Regions from separate parts of the Nocardia sp. NPDC055050 genome, predicted to be linked through region 1. Evidence: riboswitches for the same ligand, from Rfam matches in the RefSeq annotation. Region 1 holds a riboswitch; each other region holds the start of a gene.
The links. A riboswitch is a leader RNA that binds a small molecule or an ion and turns the genes downstream of it on or off. The one in region 1 is predicted to bind S-adenosylmethionine.
Positions count from the first base shown of each region.

Region 2: linked by a shared signal. The riboswitch ahead of ACWGCN_RS34980 (bifunctional o-acetylhomoserine/o-acetylserine sulfhydrylase) and the one ahead of ACWGCN_RS18660 (amino acid ABC transporter permease) in region 1 are both predicted to bind S-adenosylmethionine.
Region 3: linked by a shared signal. The riboswitch ahead of ACWGCN_RS13665 (rhodanese-like domain-containing protein) and the one ahead of ACWGCN_RS18660 (amino acid ABC transporter permease) in region 1 are both predicted to bind S-adenosylmethionine.

Region 1 covers NZ_JBSGVG010000016.1:51,516-53,771, reverse strand. Annotated here, with positions in the region: gene ACWGCN_RS18665 (hypothetical protein) at 1-387, opposite strand, end outside; SAM riboswitch class I at 754-847, shown strand; gene ACWGCN_RS18660 (amino acid ABC transporter permease) at 958-1,953, shown strand; gene ACWGCN_RS18655 (amino acid ABC transporter ATP-binding protein) at 1,950-2,256, shown strand, end outside.
Region 2 covers NZ_JBSGVG010000072.1:3,069-5,324, reverse strand. Annotated here, with positions in the region: gene ACWGCN_RS34990 (MFS transporter) at 1-8, opposite strand, end outside; gene ACWGCN_RS34985 (TetR family transcriptional regulator) at 143-865, shown strand; SAM riboswitch class IV at 930-1,040, shown strand; gene ACWGCN_RS34980 (bifunctional o-acetylhomoserine/o-acetylserine sulfhydrylase) at 1,123-2,256, shown strand, end outside.
Region 3 covers NZ_JBSGVG010000010.1:224,331-226,586, reverse strand. Annotated here, with positions in the region: gene ACWGCN_RS13675 (FAD-dependent oxidoreductase) at 1-530, opposite strand, end outside; gene ACWGCN_RS13670 (Rv0361 family membrane protein) at 721-1,179, shown strand; SAM riboswitch class IV at 1,225-1,344, shown strand; gene ACWGCN_RS13665 (rhodanese-like domain-containing protein) at 1,362-1,778, shown strand; gene ACWGCN_RS13660 (O-succinylhomoserine sulfhydrylase) at 1,789-2,256, shown strand, end outside.

The DNA of each region.
Region 1 (2,256 bases):
GTAGGGCAGGAAGGTGAACAGGGTCTGGCCGGACTTCACGGCCGACAGGTCGATGCCCGGGATCGGGAGGGTGTTCGCCGGCCACGGCCCAGGGACCGCGCCCGCGACAGCCGGCACGAGACCCGCGCCGTCACCGGTGCAGTTCGCGGCGACCGTGGGGTACAGGAACGGCTGGATACCCAGGGATTTCAGCGTCTCGACGACGGTTTGGTAGGCGCCGAGCAGATCACCCGGGCCCGCCGATGGCCGAACAGCCGGCGCATCCCGGGTGACAGCGGGCGTCACCGGTGCGGCCGGTTCGGCGGCGGCCGGTGGCGCGGCCAGCAGTAGCGCGGCGGCGCAGGCCGTCAGCGAGGTCAGTGTGGCGGAACGACGTGCAACGATCACGGCGAAACTCCTCATCGACGCAGAGAAGGCCGACGCTACCGCGTGCGGTGGGTGAATCCGGACAGGTGAAGTCACCGGCCGTTCGGCGCGTCGCAATCTCGCAGCGAACCCGCCGCCGCGGCCCGGTGTCCGCCCCCTTCTCGGCACCGGACCCAACGACGCATCCGCAGGATCCCTATGCCCGGACGCGTTCGCCCAGACCCCTGCGCACGCGCCCGCGCGCGAATCACCTACCGCGCCGAACCGGGGCAATTATGCCGGTGCCCACGATCGGTTCCAACCTCTGCGCTCACGTTGATTTCTATCGTTGCGCGCACTAGTGCATATGCCACATGCTGATTCAGCTCGGGCCACGACGGCCGGGCACAACCATCCAGAGCGACCGAGAGACCTGGCTCTACGACGTCGCAGCAACCCGCCCGTTTCGGGGTGTGGGTGCTTCTGCCGGGTTCGATGGAGGAGATTTTCGTGCTGTCCACCTGTCCGGCCTGAGCGCCGCCAGATCGCGAACCCGTTGCTGGCCGGGTGGAGGTCACTGTGCCTCGTTCGACTGTTTTCCGAAGGATTCCCATGACCGCGTCTGCCGTATCCGGCGCCGAGACCGCGCCCGCACCGCCCGGCGACGCTCTCCCCGCCGACAAGGCGCCCGTCGACGACCTGCCCCGGATCGCCGGGTCGTGGCACCCGTGGCGCTGGGCCGTCGCGGCGATCGCCCTACTGCTGGTGGCCCAGTTCGCGCACGGCCTGATCACCAATCCGGGTTGGGACTGGGGCACTTTCGCCCAGTACTTCACCGCGAAGTCGGTGCTGGCCGCACTCCGGGTGACCATCGAGCTCACCCTGTGGGGCACCGCCCTCGGTTTCGCGATCGGCACGCTGCTGGCGATCGGGCGGGTGTCGAACAATCCCGTGCTGCGGGTGATCGCCTGGACCTATATCTGGGCTTTCCGTTCGATCCCGCTGATCGTGCAGCTGCTGTTCTGGTTCAACATCGCCTACCTGTATCCCCGCCTGTCCGTGGGCATTCCGTTCGGCCCCGGCTTCTACGAGTTCGATGTCAATGGTGTGATCAGCGGTTTCACCGCGGCGGTGATCGGGCTGGCCCTGCATCAGGCGGCGTATTCGGCCGAACTGATCCGGGCGGGTCTGCTCGCCGTCGACGACGGTCAGCTCGAAGCGGCGGCGGCGCTGGGGATTCCACGCTGGCGCCAGTTCCGCACGATCGTGTTGCCGCAGGCGATGCGCTCGATTCTGCCGAACGCGGCCAATGAGGTGATCAGCCTGTTCAAGGGCACCTCGATCGTGTCGGTGATGGCGATCGCCGAGCTGTTCTACCAGGTGCAGGTGATCTTCGGCCGCAACGGCCGGGTGGTGCCGCTGCTGATGGTGGCGACCGTCTGGTACATCGTGCTCACCACGGCGCTGTCGATCCTGCAGTACTACATCGAACGGCACTACGCCAAGGGCGCGCAGCGTGAGCTGCCGCCGACACCGTGGCAGCGGGTCCGCGCCAAGGTCACCGAGATCGCCGCCGGTGCGGCCGCACCCCGAGGAGCAACCCGATGACCGCAGCGGTGCTGGCGCGCGGAATCCGCAAGTCCTACAGCGGCACCGAGGTACTGCGTGGCGTGGATCTGGCCGTACGCGCCGGTGAGGTGGTCGCGCTGATCGGGCCGTCCGGCTCCGGCAAGTCCACACTGCTGCGGGTGCTCAACCATCTGGAAGCGCAGGACGCGGGCACCGTACACATCGACGGTGAGCTGATCGGCTACCGCCAACGCGGCAATACCCTGCGTTCGCTGCCCGACCACGCGGTGCGCGCCCAGCGCAGCCGCATCGGCTTCGTGTTCCAGCAGTTCAATCTGTTCC
Region 2 (2,256 bases), on a different contig from region 1:
CTGGTCACCAGGACTCCTCGTCACTCGATCAGTGTGAACCAATCCTGGCACTGTGAGACAATTGGCGTCAAGAGAAAAATGTCTGACTGCGCCAATTGACCTAGTTGGACAGATAAAGCGGCCGACACGGTAGGCTGGTGAAATGCTGGACTCGACCACTCCGATCAGCGCCGACCGGACGACCGAACCGGCTGCCGGCGTGCCGCTGGGCCTGCGCGAGCGCAAGAAACTCCAGACCAAAGCCGCGATCGTGGCGGTCGGACTCGAGCTGTGCGACAGCCAAGGGTTCGACGCGACGACGGTCGAGCAGATCGCCGCGGGTGCCGATGTGTCCCCACGCACCGTCAACCGGTACTTCGCGCTCAAGGAAGACATCGTGCTGGCCCCGATCGACGACTTCGGGGTCTCCGTCGCCGTCGCGCTGCGCTCCCAGCCGAACACCGGCAACGAACTCCAGGCACTGTGCGGCGCCTACCTGGAGGTGGTCCAGGCCGAGGCGGATGCGGACGGCATCCGGTTCATCCGCCAGTTCCTGCAGATGCAGCGGATCATGCGCACCAGCCAGTCGGTCAACGCGCGCGCGCTGGAATACGCGGAGAAGAAGAACGTCGCGGTGTGCACCGAGCTCGCGCAGCGGATGGGCACGTCACCCGAGGACTTCACGGTGAAGCTGGTAGCCGGGATCTGGCAGATGCTGTGCCATCTCTCGGTCGCCGATACCGAGCAGGCACTGCTGAGCGGGTCACCGACGGTAGCTGTTCGGGTCACGCGCGACGCCGTGCTGCGCGCCTACCACGGTTTGCGGCAGGTCTGTGGCGCACCGGTGGACGACACGCCAGGCTTCGGCACACCGTCCGGCGAGTGATCTTCGGCGGGAAATGCGGGGGAAGTTTCCGCCCGCGGGAGATCTCCGGTTAACATGACGGCAAGGTCATGAGTACCAGCGCCAAGCCCCGGCTCGCTGGTCGGCAACCCTCCAGCTGCGGTGGGGTGCTCCGGGTGATGACCGGGCTCTCGAAAGTCGAGAGCAAGCGCGCACTGCAGGAGGCCCCCATGTGTTGTTGCCAGTCGATCCGACCCAGTTGACGAGATCCCCCGGCTGACACCCATTTGGAGCACGACATGACTGACTCTTCCCTGCCCGAGAACTGGTCCTTCGAGACCAAGCAGGTCCACGCGGGCCAGGCCCCCGACGCGAGCACCAACGCGCGGGCGCTGCCGATCTACCAGACCACCTCCTACACCTTCCGCGACACCGATCACGCCGCCGCGCTGTTCGGTCTCGCCGAGCCGGGCAACATCTACACCCGGATCATGAACCCCACCCAGGACGCGGTGGAGCAGCGCGTGGCCGCGCTCGAAGGTGGCGGCGCGGCGCTGCTGCTGGCCTCGGGCCAGGCCGCGGAGACCTACGCGATCCTGAACCTGGCGAGCGCGGGCGACCACATCGTGTCCAGCCCGCACCTCTACGGCGGCACCTACAACCTCTTCCACTACTCGCTGCCCAAGCTGGGAATCACGGTCTCGTTCGTCGAGGATCCCGATGACCTCGCGCAGTGGGAAGCCGCGATCCAGCCGAACACCAAGGCGTTCTACGGCGAGACCATCGCCAACCCGAGCAGCGCGGTGTTCGACATTCCCGGCATCGCCGGTGTCGCGCACGCGAACGGCCTTCCGCTGATCGTGGACAACACCGTCGCGACCCCCTACCTGATCCAGCCGCTGGCCCACGGCGCCGACATCGTCGTGCATTCGGCGACGAAGTACCTGGGTGGGCACGGTGCGGCCGTGGCGGGCGTGATCGTCGACGGCGGCACCTTCGACTGGACGGTGCGCGACGCCGACGGCAACGCGCGCTTCCCCGGCTTCACCGAGCCCGACCCCAGCTACCACGGTGCGGTGTTCGCCGATCTGGGCGCGCCCGCGTTCGCGCTGAAGGCTCGCGTGCAGTTGCTGCGCGATCTGGGTGCCGCGGTCTCGCCGTTCAACGCGTTCCTCATCGCCCAGGGCATCGAGACGCTGAGCCTGCGGGTCGAACGGCATGTCAGCAATGCCGAGGCGGTCGCGAAGTTCGTCGCCGAGCAGCCGGGCGTCGACGCGGTGTTCTACGCGGGCCTCGAGTCCTCGCCCTGGTACGCGCGAGCCAAGGAGCTGGCGCCCAAGGGTGCGGGCGCGATCGTGGCGTTCGAGCTGGCAGGCGGCGTCGACGCGGGCAAGAAGTTCGTGGACGCGCTCAGCCTGCACAGCCATGTAGCT
Region 3 (2,256 bases), on a different contig from region 1:
GTCGGCAGCAGTTCGTCACCGGTCTTGGCGAGCACGCGCGCGACGTCGAGGGCGACGTTGCCGACACCGAGCACGGCGACCTTCTCGGCATCGAGGGGCCAGGAACGCGGGACGTCGGGGTGGCCGTCGTACCAGGACACGAAGTCCGCGGCGCCGTAGGAGCCGTCGAGGTCGATGCCGGGGATGGCCAGGGCGCGGTCGGCGTTGGCGCCGGTGGAGAAGATGACCGCGTCGTAGAACTGGCGCAGGTCGTCGAGGGTGATGTCGGTGCCGTAGTCGATGTTGCCGAGCAGGCGGACCTGATCTTTGTCGAGGACCTTGTGCAGGGCGGTGATGATGCCCTTGATGCGCGGGTGATCGGGCGCGACGCCGTAGCGGATCAGGCCGAAGGGCGCGGGCATACGCTCGTAGAGGTCGATGCTCACGTCGGCATCGGACTTCATCAACGCGTCGGCGGCGTAGATACCGGCCGGTCCCGCACCCACGATCGCAATGCGAAGTGGGCGAGTCGCTGCAGTCTGTTCGGTCATTTCTACGCGCACCCTTTGGTCGAGAACTGATTTGACGGCGTCAACTTAGCTTAGGCTAAGTCGGACATCCGCTTACTGGCAGCTGCCATCGACGTCGGCAGCCGACCGCAATCAAGGCGATTCTAGCTGCGGCGTTGCAGCCACCCGGCGCGCGGTGTAGCTGCCCGCGCGGGTCTGTCAGGATTACAGCATGAACGAGGAGCAAACAGGCTCGGATGACCAGCCCGTAGTGGTGGATCAGACCGACAAGCGTTCCATCGTCCCGTTCGTCGCGGCCGCGGTGATCGCGATCATCGTGCTCATCGGCATCGTGGCGGGTGGACTGCTCTCACCCGCTGAGAAAAATGTCACAGAGGCCGACCGTCTCGCGGCCGCCGTCACCAACTATATCGACGCGCGCTCGCGCAGCGACCTCCGTCCGCCGACCGGTGTGGCCTGCCCCGGGTTCGACGAGGAGAAATCCGGCCTCGGCGAACAGCTCGGTGGCCCGAAATCCACTGTCACGATCGACGGCAAGGGTTTCGAGAACGCCACCGTCAACGGCGACCGCGCCAAGATCGACGCGGCGCTCGTGGTCAACGGCAACCCGGCGGCGAGCAACTGGAAACTGACCCGCGTCGACAGCGCGTGGCTGGTGTGTTCCTTCTGAATCGTTTGACACGATGACCGGTGCCGAGGCAATCTCAGATCGCAAGGTCATGAGTGCCAGCGTCAAGCCCCGGCTCGCTGGTCGGCAACCCTCCTCCGCGGTGGGGTGCTCCGGGTGACGACCTGGCCGTGTGTTCGGGGATTTCCGGCACGGCAAGAGCGGATTCACGCAGGAGGATCGACATGACTTACGCCGGCGACATCACCCCTGAGAAGGCGTGGGAGCTGCTCACCGAGCACCCCGGCGCTGTGCTGGTCGACGTGCGCACCGAAGGCGAGTGGGCACACATCGGCATTCCCGACACCAGTTCCATCGAACGCCCTGCCCACTTCATCGAGTGGGTCGACGGCACCGGCACCCGCAATCCCGAGTTCGGCGTGCAGCTCGAGAAGGCACTCGCCGGTCGCCCCGACGACGCACCCGTGGTGTTCCTGTGTCGCTCCGGTCAGCGTTCCGCGCACGCGGCGAACCTGGCGACCGCGGCGGGCGTGGCACCGTCCTACAACGTGCTCGACGGTTTCGAAGGTGGTCCCGACGCGTTCGGTCAGCGCGGCAGCACCGGTTGGCGCGCTGTCGGCCTGCCGTGGCGTCAGGCATAAGGAGAAAAGCATGATCACCGGTGGTTCGTTCGACAAGCCACTGCCCGAAGGCGTCGGTCCCGGCACGCTCGGCGTGCGCGGCGGTCTGCGCCGTTCCGGCTTCGACGAGACCTCCGAGGCGCTGTACCTGACCTCCGGTTTCGTCTACGAGAACGCCGAAGCCGCCGAGGCCGCGTTCACCGGCGACGTCGAGCACTTCGTCTACTCGCGTTTCGGCAACCCGACCGTGGCCATGTTCGAGGAGCGCATCCGCCTGCTCGACGGCGCCGAGGCGGCCTTCGCGACCGCGTCCGGCATGTCGGCGGTGTTCACCGCGCTCGGCGCCCTGCTGAAGGCGGGCGACCGGCTCGTCGCCGCCCGCAGCCTGTTCGGGTCCTGTTTCGTGGTCTGTAACGAGATCCTGCCGCGCTGGGGTATCGAAACCGTGTTCGTCGACGGTGACGACCTCGACCAGTGGGAGCAGGCCCTCTCCGTCCCC